DNA from 3 places in the Streptomyces sp. NPDC048277 genome. Region 1 is predicted to be linked to each of the others. Evidence: riboswitches for the same ligand, from Rfam matches in the RefSeq annotation. Region 1 holds a riboswitch; each other region holds the start of a gene.
The links. A riboswitch is a leader RNA that binds a small molecule or an ion and turns the genes downstream of it on or off. The one in region 1 is predicted to bind S-adenosylmethionine.

Region 1 (7,442 bases):
ATCAAGAAGCGGATCGGTACGGCGGTCACCTCGACGGGCAGTCCGACCACGATCCTCACGCGGCTCCAGGCCGAGGCGGCGGCGGCCGACAGCCGTACGACGACGGGCTGAGCGCTACGGTTCTCGGCATGGACCGGCAAGAACTGGGCGTGCGCGAGCAGGCCATCCTCGCCCTCGAACGCCGGGGCTTCCCGAGCCCCGGCGCGAAGGAACGAGCGATACGGGAGGAACTGGACCTGGCGCCGGTGCGCTACTACCAGCTGCTCAACGCCCTGCTGGACGACGAGCGGGCCCTCGCGCACGATCCGGTGACGGTGAACAGGCTGCGGCGGGTGCGGGACGCGCGGCGATCGGAGCGCTGACCGTTCCGCGGACATGTATCTGCGGGCCCGGTGGGGGCTGGTCGCGCCCACGCGGCGGAGCCGCAAATTGACACAGCCCCGCGCCCCCAGGGGGCGCTCAGATACTGTCGGCTACATGGGCACCCACATCACGGATCCCCTCCCTTCACCCCGCACCGCGGCCGGTCGCGACGGCCTTGCCGCCCTCCTCGCGCAGCCGCGCACCGCGCTGATCGGCCTCGACTTCGACGGGACCCTGGCCCCCATCGTCGCCGACCCCGAGCAGGCCCGGGCCCACCCGGACGCCGTAGCGGCCCTCGCCGCCCTCGCCCCGAAGGTGGCCGCCGTGGCCGTCGTCACCGGCCGCCCGGCCGAGGTCGCCGTCCGCTACGGCGGCTTCGCCGGTGTGCCGGGCCTGGAGCACCTCGTCGTCCTCGGCCACTACGGCGCCGAGCGCTGGGAAGCGGCCACAGGCGAGATCACCGCCCCGCCGCCCCACCCCGGCATCGCCGCCGCCCGCGCCGAACTCCCCGCCCTCCTCGACCGCGTCGGCGCCGCGCACGGCACCTGGATCGAGGAGAAGGGCTTCGCGATGGCCGTCCACACCCGCCGGGCCGACGACCCCCAGGCCGCCCTCGACGCCCTCCGCGCCCCCCTGACCGACCTGGCCACCCGCCACGCCCTGATCGTCGAACCGGGCCGCCTGGTCCTGGAACTCCGCCCCCCGGGCATGGACAAGGGGGTCGCGCTGCGCGAGTACGCGCGAGAGATCGGCGCGGGGTCGGTGCTGTACGCAGGCGACGACCTGGGCGACATCCCGGCCTTCGCCGCAGTGGAGAAGCTCCGAGAGGAAGACGTCCCGGGCGTCCTGGTGTGCAGCGGCAGCGAGGAGGTCACAGAACTGGCGGACCGGGCCGACCTGGTGGTGAACGGACCGGAAGGGGTTGTACGGCTACTGGGAAATCTGGCTGCACGAAGCGCCCCGTAAGGGGCAGCGCCCCTTAGGGGCGCGGGGAACTGCGCGACCAGCCCCCACCGGGCCCGCAGATCACGCGCCCAACGCCCCCAACTGCTCAAGAAACCAGGCCGCAGGAGGCAACGCCGTAGCCGCCGCGGCAAGCCGCTTGCACGTCTCCGCCCGCTCCTCCGCCGGCACGGCCAGCGCCCGCGCCAACGCCTCGGCCGTCCCCCCGATGTCGTACGGGTTCACGACCACCGCGTCCTCCCCCAACTCCTCGAACGCCCCCGCCTCCCGCGAGAGCACCAGCACACACCCCTCGTCCGAAACCACCGGGATCTCCTTCGCCACGAGATTCATGCCGTCGCGGATCGGGTTCACCAACGCCACGTCGGCCAGCCGGTACGCCGCCAGCGACCGTGCGAAGTCGTCCTTCACATGCAGTACCACCGGCGTCCAACCCGCCGTCCCGTACGCCGAGTTGATGTCATCCGCGAGCCGCTGCACCTCGGCCGTGTAGTCGCGGTACACCGCGAGGTCCTGCCGCGAGGGATACGCGAACGCGACATGCACCACCCGCTCCCGCCACTCGGGGTGGTCGTCGAGCAGCTGCCGGTACGCCAGCAGCCCCCGCACGATGTTCTTCGAGAGTTCCGTACGGTCGACGCGGACGATGGTCTTCCGGCCCTCGCCGACCTCCTCCCGCAGCGCGGCCATCCGCTCGTCCACATCGGGCTCGTGCGACCGCTTCCGCAGGAAGTCCGCGTCGGCCCCCAGCCCGTGCACCCCGATCCGGGTCTCCCCGGCCACCGGAATCCCCGGCCCCAGCACCGCATGGCAGCAGTCGACGAACGCGTCCGCCCACCGCCGCGTCAGGAACGCCGCGTGGTCGGCGCCGAGGATCCCGCTCAGCAGCTCCGCCGCGATGTCGTCGGGGAGGAGCCGGAAGTAGTCCGGCGGCGCCCAGGGCGTGTGCGAGAAATGGCCGATACGGAGGTCCGGCCGCAGCCGGCGCAGCATCCGCGGCGCCAGCGCCAGGTGGTAGTCCTGGATGACGACCGCCGCCCCCTGCCCCGCTTCCTCGGCCAGCGCCTGGGCGAACGCCCGGTTGTAGGCCTCGTACGCACCCCACTGCCGCCGGAACTCCGCGTCGAAGACCGGCTCCAGCGGGGTCTGGTACAGCATGTGGTGGACGAACCAGAGCACCGAGTTGGCGATCCCGTTGTACGCGTCGGAGAACACGTCCGCGTCGATGTCGAGCATCCGGACCCGCTGCCCGCCGGTGTCCGCCACCGGCAGCAGGCCGCCCTCGGCCCGCCGGACCGCCTCGCGGTCGCCCTCGCCCAGCGCCGCGCACACCCACACCGCGTTCGCGTCCGGCCCGATCGCCGACAGCCCGGAGACCAGCCCGCCGCCGCCCCGCTTGGCGTGCAGCGCACCGCCTTCGCGCACTTCGTACGAGACCGGGCCACGGTTCGAGGCGACCAGCACCTCGGCACCGCCGGTGGTAGCAGCCATCAGATTCCCTTCGAGGAGACCACTGGCCTTGGCCGGTGGTGGAATCGAAGCTGCGGGCGCGCTGAGGAGCCGCGCAGCAGTCGGTCCTGGACCTGAGCCATCATCAGAAGTGGTAGCATCTTGGTTGTGGCTAGAGGTGATCTCCGGGAGTCGCTGAACCTTCGCGTCGCTCCTGAGCTGAAGCGGCAGGTCGAGGAATATGCCGAGCGCGTCGGCATCTCGATCAACGCTGCTGCGTGCGTTCTCCTCGCCGAGGCTCTTCGGGTGGAGCGAAGGCGCGAGCGGTGATCCGCGCGTACAAGTTCCTGCTGCGCCCCACGGCACGTCAGGCCGTCACCCTGCGGGACATGCTGACCGACCACTGCTCGCTCTATAACGGCGCTTTGCAGGAACGGCGGGACGCCTACCGGCACGTCTCCAGGACGTCCGTGCGGTACGGCGACCAGTCCGCCCAGCTCAGGGAGATCCGGGCGTTCGATCCGGAACGCCAGGGGCGTTGGTCGTTCTCCTCCCAGCAGGCCACCCTGCGCCGTCTGGACAAGGCGTTCCAGGCGTTCTTCCGCCGTGTCAAGAGCGGCGAGACGCCCGGCTACCCGCGTTTCAAGGGCGTCGGCCACTTCGACACCGTCATCTTCCCGAAGGACGGCGACGGCTGCCGCTGGGACTCCACCCCCTACGACCGGCACACCCGTGTACGCCTGCAAGGTGTCGGTCACGTCCGCGTGCACCAGCACCGGCTTGTCCGGGGCCGCGTGAAAACGATCAGCGTCAAGCGTGAAGGGCGCCGCTGGTACGTCGTCCTCTCCTGCGACGACGTACCAGCGGCGCCCTTGCCCGCCACGGGCGCCGTGGTCGGGATCGACATGGGCACCACGCACTTCCTGACCAACTCTGACGGTGAGCACATTGCCAACCCGAAGTTCCTCGACCGGATGGCCGACGAACTCGCCGAAGCCCAGCAGCACCTCGCGACGTTCCCCCCGCGGACCCGGCAGCGCAGCAAGTGTCACCGCGCCGCAGCCCGCAAGGTCGCCAAGCTGCACGCCAAGATCCGACGCCAGCGCGCCGACTTCCACCACAAGACCGCACTCGCCCTGGTCCGCGAGTACGACACGATCGCTCACGAGCGACTGAACACCGCGGGCATGACCCGCACCCCCAAACCCAAGCCCGCCCCCGACAACAACGGCGCCTTCCTGCCGAACGGCGCCGCCACCAAGGCCGCGCTCAACCGCAGCATCCTCGACGCGGGCTGGGCGCAGTTCCTCTCGATCCTGGCGAACAAGGCTGAAAGCGCCGGCCGCCACGTGGTCGAAGTGGATGCCCGCAACACCTCCCGCACGTGCCTCGCATGCGGGCACGCCGCGAAGGAGAACCGCGTCACCCAGGCGAAGTTCGAATGCACGGCGTGCGGCTTCACCGCGAACGCGGACCACGTCGGCGCGACGAACGTCCTCAACAGGGCCGGGCTGGTCCTCTGCGACGTGGCCTAGCTGCCGACGCAGGAAGCCCGCGCGTTTACGCGTGGGTGGAGTCACACGCCTCAACCTAGCCCGGCCCGGAAACGCTCAAACGTACGGCTACGCCCGACGAGCGGCCGTATACGGAACGCACGTCGAAGTCACGCCACCCGGCGCTCGGCGTACTCCGCGATCTCCGCCATCGGCGGCCGTTCCTCCGTGTCCACGGAGTACGTGCGCGGTTCGAAGCCGTCCTCACCCCGTTCGAACTGGGTCAGCGAGGGCCGGATCAGATGCCCGCGGGCCAGCCGGAGCTGTGCCGTGCGGTAGATCGCGGCGGACATCCGGCCCAGCGCCTGGCCGTCCTGGTGGCGGTGCTTGCGGACACCGACGTCCACCTGGGCGAGGGCGTCCAGGCCGACCAGGTGCAGGGCGTCGACCAGCATGCCCAGCTCCACGCCGTAGCCGACCGGGAAGGGGAGCTGTTCCAGCAGGGAGCGGCGGGCCGCGTACTCGCCGCCCAGCGGCTGGACGAAACCGGCCAGCTGCGGCCAGTGCATGTTCAGCAGCGGGCGGGCCATCAGTTCGGTGACCCGGCCGCCCTGCCCGGCCGCGCCGGCGAGCGGGCGGTCGTACATCGCCTTGACCAGGTCCACGTCGGGGTCGGTCAGCAGCGGGCCGACGATCCCGGAGACGAAGTCGGAGGAGAAGTCCCTCAGGTCGGCGTCGATGAAGCAGACGATGTCCCCGGTGGTCACGAGCAGGGAGCGCCAGAGGACCTCGCCCTTGCCGGGGACGGCCGGGATACGGGGGAGGATCTCGTCGCGGTGGACGACGCGCGCGCCCGCCGCCGCGGCCACCGCCGCCGTACGGTCGGTGGAGCCGGAGTCGACGACCACGATCTCGTCGACGAGCGGCGCCTGCCGCATCAGGTCGTGGCGGATGACCGCGACGATGTCACCGACCGTCTCCTCCTCGTTGAGCGCGGGCAGCACGACGGAGACGGACTGACCCGACCGCTGCTTGGCGGCGAGTATCCGGTGCAGCGGGCGATCGTTCACGGACCAGGAGCGGGTGGCCAGCCAGCGCTCGACTTCTTCCAGCACAGTCAGCGGCTCCTCACTGTCACGACCACACTGCCACGTGTGATCCATCTCGCGGTTCGGACGACTCTCTCAACTGTCCTGGCCTTCGGTTACAGTCTTGAACAACGCCGATGACCATCGCATGTCCTGTGGTCACCGTGTGTTGACAACCGCATACAGCTCATCCAGAGGGGCAGAGGGAAACGGCCCGATGAAGCCCCGGCAACCCTCCAGTCGGTACTCGTAGATCACTGTTGATCATCGCGAGGCTCCCGGCTAGGGAAGGTGCCAAATCCGTCTCACGGCGAGATGCGTCGTGAGGAAGATGAGGAGAAAGGGCCTCGCCTCACATGGCTGTGCAGACTGTTGCCACCAGCACCGATTCCACCGTAGACCTCGGTCCCGCCGCAGCGCTCAGCTGCCGCGAGTGTGGCCACCGGGTGCCGCTCGGCCCGGTGTTCGCCTGCGAGGAGTGTTTCGGCCCGCTCGAGATCGCGTACGACTTCTCGGCCTACGACACCGAGGAGCTGCGGAAGCGGATCGAGGCGGGTCCCGCGAACATCTGGCGCTACGCGCCGCTGCTGCCCGTCCCCGCGGACGTGGCGACCAAGCCGAACATCAACCCCGGCTGGACCAAGCTCGTCAAGGCCGACAACCTGGCGAAGGAACTGGGCGTCACCGGCGGCCTGTACGTCAAGGACGACTCCGGAAACCCGACGCACTCCTTCAAGGACCGCGTCGTCGCCCAGGCCGTCGAGGCCGCGCGCGCCTTCGGCTACACCACGCTCTCCTGCTCCTCCACCGGCAACCTGGCCGGCGCGGTCGGCGCCGCCGCCGCCCGGGCCGGCTTCCGCTCCTGCGTGTTCATCCCGCACGACCTGGAGCAGGGCAAGGTCGTCATGGCCGCGATCTACGGCGGCGAGCTCGTCGGCATCGAGGGCAACTACGACGACGTGAACCGTTTCTGCTCCGAGCTGATCGGCGACCCGGCCGGCGAGGGCTGGGGCTTCGTCAACGTCAACCTGCGGCCGTACTACGCGGAGGGGTCGAAGACCCTGGCGTACGAGATCTGCGAGCAGCTCGGCTGGCAGCTCCCGGACCAGCTCGTCATCCCGATCGCCTCCGGCTCGCAGCTCACCAAGATCGACAAGGGCCTCCAGGAGCTGATCAAGCTCGGGCTCGTCGAGGACAAGCCGTACAAGATCTTCGGTGCGCAGGCGGAGGGGTGCTCGCCGGTGTCGACCGCGTACAAGGCGGGGCACGACGTGGTCCGGCCGCAGAAGCCGAACACCATCGCCAAGTCGCTGGCGATCGGCAACCCGGCCGACGGTCCGTACGTCCTCGACATCGCCCGCCGTACCGGCGGCGCGGTGGAGGACGTCACCGACGAGCAGGTCGTCGACGCGATCAAGCTGCTCGCGCGGACCGAGGGAATCTTCGCGGAGACCGCCGGCGGTGTGACGGTTGGAGTCACCAGGAAGCTCATTGAGAATGGGCTCATTGATCCGTCGAAGTCGGTCGTTGTACTCAACACCGGTGATGGACTGAAGACGCTGGACGCGGTCGCGGGTACGGGTCTCACCGCGACCATTCGGCCCAATCTCGAGTCGTTCCACGAGGCCGGGCTCGCCTAAGTCGGCCGTAAAAAAACCGGGGCGCCGCCCTGTCCGGAGGTTCAAACCGTGAGCGTCAACGTTCGCATCCCCACCATCCTGCGCACCTACACCGGTGGCCAGGCCGAAGTCAGTGCCGAAGGCGCGAACCTCGGTGAGGTCATCGCCGACCTGGAGAAGAACCACACGGGAATCGCCGCCCGTGTTCTCGACGACCAGGGCAAGCTGCGCCGGTTCGTCAACGTTTACGTGAATGACGACGATGTGCGATTCGAGCAGGGCCTGGAGACGGCCACCCCGGACGGGGCCGGCGTCTCCATCATCCCGGCCGTCGCAGGCGGCTGACGTCCGAATGACCGAACATTACCTTCGGTAACAGCCATCACCGACTGTTCATCTGATTGCCCCCTCCGCGAGAGAAGCGGAGGGGGCAATTCTGTGTGGTTGAGCGCGGTACAGTTGGGGAA
Region 2 (7,442 bases), on a different contig from region 1:
GCTGGAGACGGTCGAGGATGACCCGCTGCACGGTGACGTCCAGCGCGCTGGTCGGCTCGTCGGCGATGATCAGCTCCGGCTGCGCGGCGACGGCGATGGCGATCAGCGCGCGCTGCCGCATGCCGCCGGAGAGTTCGTGCGGGTACTGGCGGGCCCGGACGGCCGCGTCGGGCAGCCCGGCCCGGTCCAGGACGGCGATCGCCTCGGCGGGGGCCGAGCGGCGGGTCGCGAGACCGTGGATGCGCAGCACCTCCGCGACCTGTTCGCCGATCCGCTTGACGGGGTTGAGCGACACCGTCGGGTCCTGCGGGACCAGCCCGATCCGCGCCCCGCGCACGGTGCGCAGCTCCGCCTCCGACAGCGCGGCCAGATCGTGCCGGCCGAAGCGGACCGTGCCCGCGTCGACGGCGCCGTTGCCCGGCAGCAGCCGGGTGATCGCGTGCGCGGTGGTGCTCTTGCCGGAGCCGGACTCGCCGACCACCGCCGTCACCTGCCCCGGCCACACGTCGAGGTCCACGCCCCGCACGGCCGCCACCGGGCCGCCCCGGGTGCGGTACGACACGGACAGGCCGCGTATCTCCAGCAGTGGTGTGGTCACGTCCTCACCGTTCTCATGTTCGTCGGTCATCGCTGCCGGGACCATTCGCCGTCCAGTGCCCGGGCGACGCGGTTGGCGGCCAGTACGGTCGCGGCGATCGCCAGCCCGGGCAGCGCGGTCAGCCACCAGGCGTTGGCCAGGTAGTTGCGGCCGTCGGAGATCAACGTGCCCCACTCCGGGGCCGGCGGCGGCGCCCCGTAGCCGAGGAAGCTCAGCGCCGACACCGCCAGGATGGAGGAGCCGAAGTCGAGGGTGGCCAGCACGACCACCGGGCCCGCGGCGTTGGGCAGCACATGCCGGCCGAGCACCGAGTACCAGCGGGCCCCGCTCGCGCGCGACGCCTCGACGAACACCGCCTGCCGCACCCGGAGTACCTCCGAGCGGGCCACCCGGGCGAACGAGGCGACACTCGCGATGCCGACCGCGACCGCCACCTTCACCGTGCCGTAGCCGAGCGCGGTGACGATCGCCAGGGACATGAACAGCGCCGGGATGGACAGGAGGACGTCCACGAACCGCATCAGCACGTCGTCCACCCAGCGGCCCACGAACCCGGCGACCACCCCGAGCAGACCGCCGACGACGAACGCGACCAGCACCGCGATCAGTGTGGCCTTCAGGGAGAGCTGGGCGCCGTGCACCACGCGGGAGAAGACGTCTCGGCCCAGCTCGTCGGTGCCGAACCAGTGTGCGCCGCTCGGGCCGCGGAAGTTCTGGGCCGGCACCCCCGTCAGCGGGTCCTGCGAGGTGAACAGGTCCGGCCGGAAGGAGGCCAGCACCACGAGTACGACGATCAGGACCGACAGCAGCAGACCGGGGCGGCGCACCACGAAGCGCAGCAACCGCCGTACGTCCACGCGGCGTTCCGGCTCCGGTCCCGTCCCGACGGGCCGGGCGGGGCCGAGCGCCGCCTCGGCCGCGTCGGCCGTGCCGTCGGCAAGGCTCCGACTCATGCGAGCGCCGCCTTTCTCTCCGGGGCCACCACGATCCGCGGATCCAGCAGCGGGTAGACGAGGTCGACGACCAGGTTCGTCGCCACGAAGATCAGTGCCCCGAACACCACCACCCCCTGGACCAGCGGGATGTCCTGAGCGGTGACGGCCGCGGCGGTCACCCGGCCGAGGCCGTCGCGCGAGAACACCGTCTCGACCACCACAGAACCGGCGATCAGCTGCCCGACCAGCAGGCCGACGACCGTCAGCGCGGGCAGTGAGGCGTTGCGCAGCGCGTGCCGCAGATGGACCCGCCGGCGGCCCGCGCCCTTGGCCCGCGCGGTCTCCACGTACGCCTGGTCCAGCGCGGTCAGCAGGCTCTTGGCCAGTACCTGCGCGACCTGTGCGCCGGTCGGGACCGCCAGGGTCAGGGCCGGCAGGATCAGGCCGCGCAACCCGTCGTTGCCGAACGCCGGGAACCAGTGCAGGCGGAAGGAGAACGCCTCCACCAGCAGCAGACCCACCCAGAACGTGGGTACCGACACCCCCAGCGGCGGTAGCGACAGCAGGAACTGCCGCAGCCAGCGCCGGGAGGTGTACGTCGCCACCACGGCCAGCCCGCCGCCGAGGACCACCGCGAACAGCAGCGCGGCAGCGGTCAGTTGGAGGGTCTGCGGCAGCGCGTCGGCCAGCGTCGAGGTCACCGGCCTGCCGGTGGACACCGAGTCGCCGAAGTCCCCGCGCACCGCCCGGCCGAGGTACTCCGCGTACTGCACGAGCACGGGCTTGTCGAAGCCGTACTCGTGCCGCAGGGCGGCCAGCTGCTTCGGATCGACCTGCCCCGAGTCCATCCCGGCACTGGCCATCGCAGTCACCGGATCACCCGGCAGGTAGTCGAGGACGAGGAACGACACCGTGTACGCCGCCCACAGCACCCCGACCGCCTGCGCGAGCCGCTTGATCACATACCGGCGCACGGTCTAGCCGATCCAGGTGTCGTGCAGCCGGATCCGGCTGGAGGCGTCGAAGTCCAGGTCGTGCACCTTCTTCGCGATGCCAAGCTGGGTCTGGAGCTCCACCACCGGCGCGTAGTAGGCGTTCTGCACGATCAGCTTCTGCGTGTCGTCGACCAGTTGCCCGCGCTGCACCGTGTCGGTGGTGGCCGCCTGACCGGCCACCCGGGTGTCGAGCGGGCCCGCCGGGATGCGGTACCAGTTGGCCAGCCGGGTGGAGAAGGAGCTGCGCAGGATGTCCGGGTCGGCCCGGGTCACGTTGCCCCACGCCGCGTCGAAGTCACCCGACTGCAGGGTCGGGGCGAACCGGGTGAGCTGGAGTTGCTTGAGGACGACGTCGACACCGACGGCCTTGAGCTGCTGCTGGATCAGCTCCAGCGCGGGCTGGTTGGTGGCCGCGTTGGGGATCCAGTCGATGGTCAGACTCAGCTTCTTGCCGCCCTTGGTCCGGATGCCGTCGCCGCCGGTCTTCCAACCTGCCTGGTCCAAGAGGGACTTGGCCCTGGCCGCGGCGAAGGGGAGATCCGCGGCGAGGTCCGTGTAGTCGGGCGTGGTGTGCGCGAGGATGCTGGTCGCGGCCTTGGTGCCGGTCGGGAAGACGGTGTCGGCGATCTGCTGCCGGTCGATGGCGAACAGGATCGCCTGCCGCACCCTGGCGTCCTTGAGGACCGGGCGTGAGTTGTTGAAGCCCAGGCCGAACACCACGCCGGGGTTGGCCCGACTCCGCAGGGCGACCTGGCCGCCCTTGAGCGCCGCCTCGTCGGCCCTGCCCACGCTGCTGATGGCGTCCACCTGGCCGGACCGGAGACTGCCGGCCCGTACGCCGGCCTCGGGCACGACCTTGAACACCAGCTTGTCCAGGTACGCCTCGCCCTTCTTGCTCCACAGCGAGGAACCCCAGTCGTACCCGGTGCGCCTGGCCAGGGTGACCGACTGGTTCTGCACGTACTGCTTCAGCACGAAGGGACCGGACCCGATCACCCCGTCGCTGCACTTCTGCTGCGGGGTCCTCTGCACGCTCGCCGAGGACTCGATACCCAGCGAATGCGTCGAAGTAGTTTGCAGGAACTGGGCGTTGGGCTGCTGGAAGGTCACCTCGACGGTGAGCGGGTCGACCACGGTGGTGGATTTGACGCCGCTCAGGTAGCCCTCGGCCAGGGTGCCCAGCGCACCGAGCTTCGGCACCGCGTCGAAGTTGTCCTTGACCACCTGCGCGGTCAGCTCGGAGCCGTCGCTGAAGGTGACACCGGACCGCAGGTGGAAGGTGAACGTCGTGGCGTCGGAGCTGATGTCCCAGCTCTTCGCCAGCCACGGCACGATTTTGCCGGTCTTCGGATCCTGGTCGGTAAGGGAGTCCACGGTCTGGCGCACCGAGTAGATGGTGTCGTTGCTGGCGACCTGCTGCGGATCCACGCAGCCGGCGTCCGACCCCACCGCGAAGGTCAGGGTGCCGCCGGACTTCGGCCGGCCGCCGCCGGAACCGGAATCGTCGCCGCTCGATCCGCAGGCGGTCAGCAGCACGCTGGTGGTCAGGAGGGCGGTCAGGGCGGTCCAGCGGGAAAGTCTGAGATCCGGAAGTGCGGTCACGGAAGGGGTTCTCCTGCTCGTGTCACCAGGCACCGGGTGCCGTGCGGGCACGGCCGTGCCTGGGCGTGCGGCCCCGGTCGGCGTGCCGCCGGTCACGGGGGAGCGCTGTTCGGACGGGGGTCAGGTGGATGCCACCGCGCACGGTGGCGGGAGGTGCCTGCGGCCGCGGCCGGTGACTCGACGTCAGCCGGTGGCGCGCAGACTCGTCAGACCTGACAGAGACAGCTGGTCGAGCGCTGCAGATCGATGTGGCGCCGACGCGAGAGCCGGGAGAACACCGAGACGACGGCGAAGGAGGCAGTCGGGTCACCGCTGTGCCGCATGCCGGTCCCTCCCCGTCTCCGGCCCCGCTCACGGGGCCACGCGCTTGCGGGGATCATCGGTGATCCCGCCGGGCTTTCACCTGGAGCACCCCACCGCGCGGGAGGGTTGCCGGTCAGCGAGCCAGGGCTTGACGCTGACACTCAATGCCGGACGCGATCGTACGGAGCGGTTTTGGCGTACGTCAATGGCGAACCGTCCGGCACACGGCGGCAGGGGCGTACGGGAGCACTGTCGCGGACCGGTACGACCGCCGCGCCCGGCGTACCCCGGGACTGAGCCGTACACCGGCTGCGGCCGGGTGGGGGCTGAGCGCGCAGTTCCCCTCGCCCCTTGCGGGGCGCTGCCCCGCTGCCGGCCGGGGGACCGCCATGCGGGTGATTCGTGGTCCCCGTCCCGGTGCGAAACCCGGGGAATACGGCGCGCTGGATCAGTCCTCCGGCACGGCCGAGCAAGGGACATAAGTGGCATGCGGTCCACTGCCTGGACAAACTGAATCCGCCGGTTCGTGATCAGGAACATCCACGTTCTCGAGGAGATCGCATGATGGAGCAGTCCTCCGAGGTCGTGTCGGTGCCGGACGGACCTTCGGTCGTCCCGAGTCACACCGGCGGCAGGGGAGCGGAGACCGAGCGGGAGCTGGCGCAGGCACTGGCCGAACTCCTGAGCACCGAGCACGTTCCGGCCGACAGCAACTTCTTCACCGACCTCGGCGCCAACTCCCTGGTCATGGCCCAGTTCTGCGCCCGAATACGCAAGCGGCCGGACCTGCCGTCCCCGTCCATGAGGGACATCTACCGGCACCCCACGATCCACAGCCTGGCGGCGGCGCTCGGCGAGGCCGCCCCCGTTCCCGCCGAGCCGGTGAGCGCCCCCTCGGCGCCCGAGCGGCCGCGCGGCAACCGGTGGAGCCATCTGCTCTGCGGCACGCTCCAGTTGCTGGTCTTCCTCGGCTACTCCTTCGTCTCCGGTTTCGCCACCGCCGTGGGGTACGAGTGGATCGCCACCGGCAAGGGCGTGGCAGACATCTATCTGCGGTCCCTGCTGTTCGGAGGCATCGGCTTCGTGGCGCTGTGCGCGTTCCCGGTCGTCGCGAAATGGCTTCTGGTGGGCCGCTGGAGACCGGGCGAGTTCCCCGTCTGGGGCCTGGCGTACGTGCGCTTCTGGATCGTCAAGGTGCTGCTGCACGCCAACCCGATGGTCCTTCTCACCGGAACCCCGCTGTACGTGCTGTACCTGCGGGCCCTCGGCGCGCGGATCGGCAAGGGGGTCACGATCCTCTCCCACTCCGTCCCGGTCTGCACCGACCTGCTGACGATCGGCTCCGGCACGGTCATCCGCAAGGACTCGTTCCTCCTCTGCTACCGGGCCCACGCGGGACACATCCAGACCGGCCGGATCACCCTCGGCACGGACGTCTACGTCGGCGAGAAGACCGTCCTGGACATCGACACCGCCATGGGCGACGGTGCCCAACTCGGCCACTCCTCCGCCCTCCACCGGGGGCAGGCGGTCCCGGACGGCGAGCACTGGCACGGCTCCCCGGCGGAACCCACCCGGACCGACTACCTCAGGGTCGCCCCGGCCCGCTGCGGCACCCTGCGACGGGTCTGGTTCGGACTCGGCACGCTGGTCCAGCTGTTCTTCCTGTACCTACCGCTGCTCGTCGGCGGAATGTACATGCTGTTCACCGAGGTACCGGCGATCGGCAGGCGACTCGACCCGGCGACGGCCGCACTGACCCCGTCGCAACTCGTGCCCGACGCACTGGTGCTGTCCCTCGTGCTGTTCTTCGGGTTCGTCGTCCTGGGGCTGCTGGCCCTGTGCACCCTTCCGCGGCTGGTGGGTCTGGTCGTCAAGCCCGACAGGACGTATCCGCTCTACGGATTCCACTACGCGCTGCACCGGGCCACGGCCCGCATGACGAACATCAAGTTCTTCGCCTGGCTCTTCGGCGACAGCTCCTACATCGTGTACTACCTCCGCGGAATCGGCTACGACCTGTCACGGGTCGAGCAGACCGGATCGAACTTCGGCACCGAAGTCCAGCACGAGACACCCCTGCTGGTCTCCGTCGGCAGCGGCACGATGGTGGCCGACGGCCTGTCCGTGGTCAACGCCGACTACTCCAGCACATCCTTCCGGGTGGCCAGGGTGGCGATCGGGCCGCACAACTTCCTCGGCAACAACATCGCCTATCCGGCGGACGGCAGGACCGGCGACAACTGCCTGCTCGCGACGAAGGTGATGATCCCCCTCGACGGCGAGATCAGGGAAGGCGTGGGGCTCCTCGGCTCACCGTGCTTCGAGATCCCCCGCTCGGTGGACCGTGACGCACGCTTCGACCACCTCAGGTCGGGCGACACCCTCCGCCGCCGGCTCGCCGCGAAGAACCGCTACAACCTCCGCTCCATGCTGATCATGCTGTTCGTGCGCTGGCTGCACACCTTCGCGCTCACCCTGTTCGGCCTCGTCTCCGCGGACCTGTACGGCACGGTCGGACATGTGGTGATCGCCGGGTACCTGGCGTTCACACTCGCCTTCTCCACCGTGTACTTCGTCCTGGTGGAGCGCTGCATCGGGTCCTTCCGTGCGCTGAGCCCCCGGCTGTGCTCCATTTACGACCCGTACTTCTGGTGGCACGAACGGCTGTGGAAGGTACCGGACCACTTCCTCGAGATCTTCAACGGAACCCCCTACAAGAGCCTGGTCTGGCGACTGCTGGGCGTGCGCATCGGCCGCCGGGTCTTCGACGACGGCTGCTACCTGACCGAGCGGACACTCGCCACCATCGGCGACGACTGCACCCTCAACGTCGGCAGCAAGATCCAGTGCCACTCGCAGGAGGACGGCACCTTCAAGTCCGACGCCACCACGCTCGGCGCCGGCTGCACGCTGGGCGTCGCCTCCCATGTGCACTACGGCGTGACCATGGGCGACGGTTCGGTGCTGGCACCCGACTCCTTCCTCATGAAGGGCGAGGAAATGCCC
Region 3 (7,442 bases), on a different contig from region 1:
AGCAGCTGATCGAGGATGGCGGGATCATGCTCGGACAGCGCACGGGCGGCGATGTCCTTCGGGGTCATCCGCCCCGGTTCGACCGCGTCCACGGTGTCGGCCGGCCGCATCGACACCGGCGGCAACGCCAGTTCGCGGCGCAGCCCCTGGGCCGAGTCGAGGACGGTGTCGAGCAGCAGCCGCAGCCGCATGTCCTCGACGCTGCGTCCCTCGCGGGCGGCCCGGCGGCTGGCCTCCAGGGCGGCCTCGACCTCACCGAGCCGGGCCTTGAGCCGTCTGCTCTCGCTCTCCGCCGCGGACACCTGGGCCTGCCCCTCGGCGCGCCCCGCCTCCATCTCGCCCTGCATCTTGCGCAGCGCGGCCTCGCCGCGCTTGACGTCGCTGAGGGCGGCACGGAGCTTACGGTGAAGCGATTCCGCTTCCTTCTTCGCCGCGTCCAGCTCGGCACGCAGCCGCTCCGTCTCGGCACGGGTCTGCTCCCGGGCCCGGGCCAGCTCCTCGCGCAGCCGGTCCAGCTCGGCCCGGCTCTCCTCGTCCGCGCGCTCGGCGTCGGCCCGCTGGGCCTCCTCGCCGGCCGCCGCCACGAGCTTCACCCAGCCCGTGGGGCGCAGTACATAGGCCGCGGCCGCCACATCGAGCGGGTCCGCGGCCGGGGGCGGGGAGCCGGAGTCGAGAGCGCCGGCCAGTTCCGGCTGGGCCTCTCTCAGCTTCTCCCCGATCCGCTGCCGGAAGAGGGTGTCGCTCTCCAGCGCCGCGGCCATGGCGTTCCCGGCGAACTTCGCCCGCCGGTTCGGGGCGAAGCGGGCGTACTGCCGCAGCTGCGCGGGCAGTTCGGCCAGGGTCAGCCCGCCGAAACCGTCCGACACGATCTGTACGACGCGCCGCCGCACACCGTCGGGCAACGGACGGTCAAGCACCTCGGCGGTGCCGTCGCCCGGCCCCCCGCCTGTGGTCTCCACCATCCGTCACACCCCATCACCTGTGCGGGGCCGCCTCCCGGTCTCAGGAGTCGGCGCCCGGCCTGTCCACGAGTTCCACCTGGTCCACCGCGTTGCACCAGCGGCAGCGCACCGACTCGATGGTCTCACTGACCACCTCGCGCTCCTCGACCTTGGGCTCCCCGGCCAGGTCGAGGTGCAGGTACTCGACGACCTTCGACGAGCGGGTCACGTCGAAGCGCGTGAGGTTGCCGCAGAGGGTGCAGCGCCACCGCGTCGTGGCGGTCGGCAGGGGAACCGTCATCGTGACTGTTCGCTTCCTTCTAGTGTCCGTGACGCGCCGTCCCGGCGCGTGTGGCTCGTAACCCTACGGCCTGGCGGGTACTCGACGCCCGCCCGTCCACGGCGGCGAGGCGATCTGCACCGGTGCGTCCTGTTACGCCATGCTCTATGTCCATGATCGGCAACTGGAACACGACGGCCGTCCGGACCCTGCGGAGCCTGAAGGGCACATCCGCGCCCATGACGTACACCCTGATCGCCGTGTGCTGCCTGATCTTCGTGCTCGGCCCCGCCTCCGGCTTCACGCCGTCCTACGGCACCGGGGAGGCCCTGGCGGCCGCGCAGCGGGCGTACTTCCGGCACTGGGGGGTGGTCCCCGCCGGCCTGTTCGACGGCCCGGCGCGGGAGGCGCTCACCCCGGCCACGGCCCTCTTCATCCACGGCAGCTGGGTGCACCTGCTCGGCAACATGCTCTTCCTCTTCGTCTTCGGGGCGATGACCGAGGAGCGGATGGGCCGCGTGGAGTTCACCCTTTTCTACGTCGGCTGCGGCTATCTCGCGCTGCTCGGCTACGCGGCCGCCAACGCCACGTCCCAGCAGTCGCTGGTGGGGGCGTCCGGGGCGATCTCGGCGGTCCTCGGAGCGTTCCTGTACCTGTTCCCCAGCGCCCGCGTGACCAGTCTTCTCCCCTTCCTCTTCTTCCTGCCCCTGCGCTTCCCGGCCTGGGTGGTGCTCCCCTTCTGGGCGGCCCTGCAGTGGCTGGCCCTGGGCCAGGCCCCCGCGGGCCCCGGCGTGGCCTACCTCGCCCACCTGGTCGGCTTCGGACTCGGCTTCGGCTACGCGTGGGGGCGGTACGGCCGTAGGACTAAAGTGAGGACCGCCCGAGCCCCGGCACCCGAGGGAGAGAACCAGCCGTGATCACCGCGATCGTCCTCATCAAGACCAGCGTGGACCGGATCCCCGAGATCGCGGAACAGATCGCCGCGCTGGAGAGTGTGAGCGAGGTCTTCTCCGTCACCGGTACGTACGATCTGATCGCCATGGTCCGGGTGCAGCAGCACGAGGACCTGGCCGAGGTCATCCCGGGCCGCATCAGCAAGATCCCCGGCGTGGAGGGCACCGACACGCACGTCGCGTTCCGCACGTACTCGCAGCACGACCTGGAGGCGGCGTTCGCGATCGGCCTGGACAGCTAGCGCCCCGCAAGGGGCGCGGGGAACTGCGCGCTCAGCCCCCACCGGCCCGCGGTGTGGTCTCCTGCGGGTGCGTCGTGGCTGGTCGCGCAGTTCCCCGCGCCCCTTAAAAACAGGTAGGTCAGCTCACCGCCGGGACGCAGCGGCCGTCCTCCGTGCGGTAGGACCACTTCGCACCGTCGGTCACCAGTTCCCGCACCGCGGTCACGAACCGCTCCACATGCTCGTCCGGCGTTCCCGCGCCGAAGCTGACGCGGATCGCGTTGAGGGACTTCTCCCCCGGTGCCGCCTCCGGCGCCCCGCACTCGCCCTGGGTCTGGGGGGCGGAGCCCAGGAGCGTGCGGACCAGGGGGTGGGCGCAGAAGAGGCCGTCGCGGACGCCGATGCCGTACTCGGCGGAGAGCGCGGCCGCGAAGTGGGAGCTGTTCCAGCCGTCCACCACGAAGCTGATCACACCGACGCGCGGGGCGTCGTCCCCGAAGAGGGAGAGGATCCGTACCTCCGGGACCTCGGCCAGCCCCGCCCGCACCTTCTCGATCAGGTGCCGCTCCCGGGCGACCAGCGTGTCGAAGCCGGCCTCGGTCAGCGCCTTGCAGGCGGAGGCGATGGAGTAGGCGCCGATGACATTGGGCGACCCGGCCTCGTGCCGCGCGGCGCTCTCGTGCCACTCCACGGCCACTCCCCCGTCCTCGCGCCGGGTGACCCTGCGGCTGGCGCCGCCGCCCGCGAGGTACGGCTCGGCGGCCCGCAGCCAGTCGGCGCGGCCGGCGAGGACGCCGGAACCGAAGGGGGCGTACAGCTTGTGGCCGGAGAAGGCGACCCAGTCGACGTCCAGGTCACGGACGGACACGGGGTGGTGCGGGGCCAGCTGGGCCGCGTCCAGGACGATCCGGGCGCCGTGCGCGTGCGCGGCGGCCGCGAGCTCCCGTACGGGCCAGAGCTCGCCGGTGACGTTGGACGCGCCGGTGACGCAGACCAGGGCCGGGCCGTGCGGGTCGCGGTCGGCGAGCGCGCGCTCCAGGGTCGCCACCGCCTGCCGCGGGGTGCGCGGGGCGTCGAGGTAGGTGACCCGCGCGTCCTGCCAGGGCAGCAGGGAGGCGTGGTGCTCGGTCTCGAAGACGAAGACCTGGCAGTCGGCGGGGAGGGCGCGGGCCAGGAGGTTCAGGGAGTCGGTCGTCGAGCGGGTGAAGACCAGCTGGTCGTCCGGGCGGCAGTCCAGGAACTCGGCGACCGTCCTGCGGGCGTTCTCGAAGAGGTCCGTGGAGAGCTGGGAGAGGTAGCCGGCGCCGCGGTGGACGCTGCCGTAGTACGGCGCGTACGCCGCGACGTCGTCCCAGACCCGCTGCAGGGCGGGGGCGCTGGCCGCGTAGTCGAGGGCGGCGTAGGTGACCTCGCCGCCGGTCACGAGCGGGACGGTGACATCCCGGCCCAGAACGGGCAGGGGGGCACAAACGGACTGGGCGGAGGCAGCGGTGGAGACGGACATGGCGAAACTCCTGTGAGGGTGAGCGGAACCGCCGCGCCGGACGGTACGTCGACGACACGGGGAAAAGTGCAAAGGGGTACGCGGAGGCGGGGCTCTACGCCCTATCGCATTCGCTTGCTCACAGAAGGCTCCCTCGTACGACCAGGACCCCTGGTGTGTCGAGGGGTCCGCGCTTGCCGTAGACCTCGCTGCCTACGGCCTGGTCTTCACCCGGGGCACCCCGCCACGGACGGAGGGTTGCCGGACAGTCGGCCGGGGCCTCATGACTGTCACTCATGACCTGGGGAAAAACGTAGGGGAAGTGATCGCGGACGCGCAACTCCTGTCCGGATGACGGGACAGGGGAGTCTCCCTTTTCTCCGCCGCTACGGCGATCAGCCGCGACGGCGCGGTCCGGCGGTGCCGAACCGCGCCTCGACCCGGCGGCCGCGGCCCCTACTTGTGCGTCGCCGCCGACCAGCGCTCCAGCGCCCGCTTGGCGGAACCCGAGTCGATGGACTCGGCCGCCCTGGCCATGCCGGCGCGGAGTTGCTCGGCGAGCGTTCCCGGGCCCGGATCGAGGGCAACCAGGGCCGCCGCCGAGTTCAGGAGGACCGCGTCCCGTACCGGGCCGGTCTCGCCGTCCAGGAGCCTGCGGGCGACCTCCGCGTTGTACGACGGGTCGCCGCCGCGCAGGGCCTCCACCGGGACCAGGTCGATGCCGACGTCACGCGGGTCGAAGGTCTCCTCGGTGACCTTGCCGTCGCGGACGATCCACACGCGGGACGTGGCGGTCGTCGTCAGTTCGTCGAGGCCGTCGTCGCCGCGGAAGACCAGGGAGGAGTTGCCGCGCTCCGCGAAGACGCCCGCGACGACGGGTGCCATGCGCGGGTCCGCGACGCCGACCGCCTGGGCCCGCACCCGCGCGGGGTTGGTCAGCGGGCCGAGGATGTTGAACACCGTGCGGATGCCCAACTGGCCGCGCGCGGCGCCCACATGGCGCAGCGCCGGGTGGAACTTCACGGCGAAGCAGAAGGTGATGCCGGCCTCCTCGGCGACCTCGGCGACCCGCTGCGGGGTCAGGTCGAGGTTGACGCCGAGCTTCTCCAGGACGTCCGAGGCACCGGACGCGGAGGAGGCCGCACGGTTGCCGTGCTTGACGACCTTCGCGCCCGTGCCGGCCACCACCAGCGCCGACATCGTGGAGATGTTCACCGTCTTCGCGCCGTCGCCGCCGGTGCCGACGATGTCGACCGTGCGGCCCGGCACCTCGATGACGTTCGCGTGCTCGTACATCGTGCGGACGAGGCCGTTGATCTCCTCGACCGTCTCGCCCTTCGCCCGCAGGGCGACGACGAAGCCCGCGATCTGCGCGTCGGTCGCCTGGCCGCGCATGATCTGGTCCATCGCCCAGGCCGTCGCCTCGGCGCTCTGGTCCTGGCCGTACAGCAGCGCGTTCAGTACCCCGGGCCAGGAACGGCCCGCCGCGATATCGCCTCCAGCGGGGGTCACAGCGCTCATAAGGCCGCTCCTGATCGTCGTACCGATGAAAAAGGCAGTGTCAGGGCCTACCCTATCCAGCCCCGGGCACGGCGAAGGGCCCCCGTCCGTACACCGGACGGGGGCCCTTCGCCGTGGCGTGGCGACGCGTCGATCAGTGGTGGCCGTGGCCGCTCGTGATCTCCTTGTACTCCTCCACAGTGGGCTTCGGGATCTGGTTGTCCTCGCCGTAGTAGGCGCTGCTCAGCTTGGCGCGGAGCTTCTCGGAACCCTTGATCTTGCGCTCGACACCGTTCTCGTCGACCGCCGGACCGACCTGGGCCGGCTCGTACTGGTGGTGAGCCGTGAGGGTGTGCAGCTGCTCCTGGGAGAGCGGCTCGTGGATCTCGATGAACTCACCGTGCGGCAGGCGCTTGATGATGCCGGTCTCGCGACCGTGCAGCACCTTGTCCTTGTCCCGGCGCTGCAGGCCGAGGCAGATCCGCTTGGTGATGATGAACGCGATCACCGGTCCGGCGAAGAAGAAGATCCGGACGAACCAGGTCACGTCGTTGATCGACAGGTGGAAGTGGGTGGCGATGAGGTCGTTGCCACCACCGATCAGGCCGATCATGTACACGGTCACCCAGGCGACACCGAAGGCGGTGCGGGTCGGGGCGTTGCGCGGGCGGTCCAGGATGTGGTGCTCGCTCTTGTCGCCGGTGACCCAGGACTCGATGAACGGGTAGACCGCGATGGCCGCGAGGACCAGACCGAACAGGACCAGCGGGATGAAGACGCCCAGGACCAGGGTGTGGCCCCAGAAGTTGATCTCCCAGCCCGGCATGTACCGGATCAGACCCTCGGCGAAGCCCATGTACCAGTCGGGCTGGGCGCCGGTGGACACCTGGTCCGGACGGTAGGGGCCCATGGCCCAGATCGGGTTGATCTGGGTGGTCGCCGCGATGGCCGCGATGACACCGAAGACCAGGAAGAAGAAGCCTCCGGCCTTGGCCATGTAGACCGGCAGCAGCGGCATGCCGACGACGTTCTTCTCGGTCTTTCCGGGACCCGCGAACTGCGTGTGCTTGTGGTAGAAGACCAGGATCAGGTGGCCCACCATCAGGCCGAGCATGATGCCCGGCAGCAGCAGGATGTGGATCGAGTAGAACCGGGCGACGAAGTCGTGGCCGGGGAACTGCCCGCCGAAGAGGAAGAACGAGATGTACGTGCCGACGATCGGCATGGACAGGATCGCGCCCTCGGTGAAGCGGACACCGGTGCCGGAGAGCAGGTCGTCCGGGAGCGAGTAACCGGTGAAGCCGGTGAACATGCCCAGGACGAACAGCAGGAAGCCGAACAGCCAGTTGATCTCACGCGGCTTGCGGAACGCGCCCGTGAAGAACACGCGCATCATGTGCACGAACATGCCGGCGAGGAAGATCAGCGCGGCCCAGTGGTGGATCTGCCGGATGAGCAGACCACCGCGCACGTCGAAGGAGATGTGCAGGGTCGAGTTGAACGCCTCGGACATCAGCTGTCCCTGGAGCGGGACATAGCTGCCGTGGTACGCCACCTCGTTCATCGACGGGTGGAAGAACAGCGTCAGATAGACACCCGTCAGGATGATGATGATGAAGCTGTACATGCACACTTCGCCCAACATGAACGACCAGTGGTCGGGGAAGATCTTGCGCATGTTGGACTTGGCGAGGGAGTAGATCCCGAGCCGTCCGTCGGCCCAGTCGGCGACACGCTCGCCGGCCGGAGCCTTCCCGCGCTCGCGGGACTCTGAGTTTTCTGAAGTGCTCATCCGCGCTCCCAGAATGCAGGACCGACGGGCTCCTCGAAGTCGCCCAGCGCCTGGAGGTAGCCCTCCTCGCTCACGCCGATGCGCAGCTGCGGCAGGGCGTGACCGGCCGGGCCGAAGATCACTCGGGCGCCGTCGGAGAGGTCGAAGGTGGACTGGTGGCACGGGCAGAGCACGTGGTGGGTCTGCTGCTCGTACAGCGAGATCGGGCAACCGACGTGGGTGCAGATCTTCGAGTAGGCCACGATGCCCTCGTGCGACCACTCGAGCTCGCG

Region 2: it holds a riboswitch for S-adenosylmethionine, as region 1 does, so the genes downstream of both, AB0D85_RS19305 (putative leader peptide) here and thrC (threonine synthase) in region 1, are expected to answer to the same signal.
Region 3: it holds a riboswitch for S-adenosylmethionine, as region 1 does, so the genes downstream of both, AB0D85_RS05620 (aminotransferase class V-fold PLP-dependent enzyme) here and thrC (threonine synthase) in region 1, are expected to answer to the same signal.

What each region holds. Positions count from the first base shown of each region.
Region 1 is NZ_JBEZLQ010000012.1:176,860-184,301, reverse strand. Features, by position in the region: gene AB0D85_RS25965 (extracellular solute-binding protein) at 1-111, shown strand, start outside; gene AB0D85_RS25960 (DUF3263 domain-containing protein) at 129-362, shown strand; gene otsB (trehalose-phosphatase) at 478-1,329, shown strand; gene AB0D85_RS25950 (trehalose-6-phosphate synthase) at 1,390-2,817, opposite strand; gene AB0D85_RS25945 (transposase) at 3,102-4,310, shown strand; gene AB0D85_RS25940 (glucosyl-3-phosphoglycerate synthase) at 4,439-5,383, opposite strand; SAM riboswitch class I at 5,541-5,694, shown strand; gene thrC (threonine synthase) at 5,713-6,996, shown strand; gene AB0D85_RS25930 (MoaD/ThiS family protein) at 7,045-7,320, shown strand.
Region 2 is NZ_JBEZLQ010000008.1:96,957-104,398, forward strand. Features, by position in the region: gene AB0D85_RS19285 (ABC transporter ATP-binding protein) at 1-628, opposite strand, end outside; gene AB0D85_RS19290 (ABC transporter permease) at 625-1,551, opposite strand; gene AB0D85_RS19295 (ABC transporter permease) at 1,548-2,507, opposite strand; gene AB0D85_RS19300 (ABC transporter substrate-binding protein) at 2,511-4,130, opposite strand; gene AB0D85_RS19305 (putative leader peptide) at 4,337-4,510, opposite strand; SAM riboswitch class IV at 4,489-4,602, opposite strand; gene AB0D85_RS19310 (Pls/PosA family non-ribosomal peptide synthetase) at 4,995-7,442, shown strand, end outside.
Region 3 is NZ_JBEZLQ010000002.1:207,884-215,325, reverse strand. Features, by position in the region: gene AB0D85_RS05640 (NYN domain-containing protein) at 1-962, opposite strand, end outside; gene AB0D85_RS05635 (hypothetical protein) at 1,003-1,242, opposite strand; gene AB0D85_RS05630 (rhomboid family intramembrane serine protease) at 1,395-2,138, shown strand; gene AB0D85_RS05625 (Lrp/AsnC ligand binding domain-containing protein) at 2,135-2,416, shown strand; gene AB0D85_RS05620 (aminotransferase class V-fold PLP-dependent enzyme) at 2,535-3,899, opposite strand; SAM riboswitch class IV at 4,064-4,180, opposite strand; gene trpD (anthranilate phosphoribosyltransferase) at 4,335-5,399, opposite strand; gene AB0D85_RS05610 (ubiquinol-cytochrome c reductase cytochrome b subunit) at 5,533-7,170, opposite strand; gene AB0D85_RS05605 (Rieske 2Fe-2S domain-containing protein) at 7,167-7,442, opposite strand, start outside.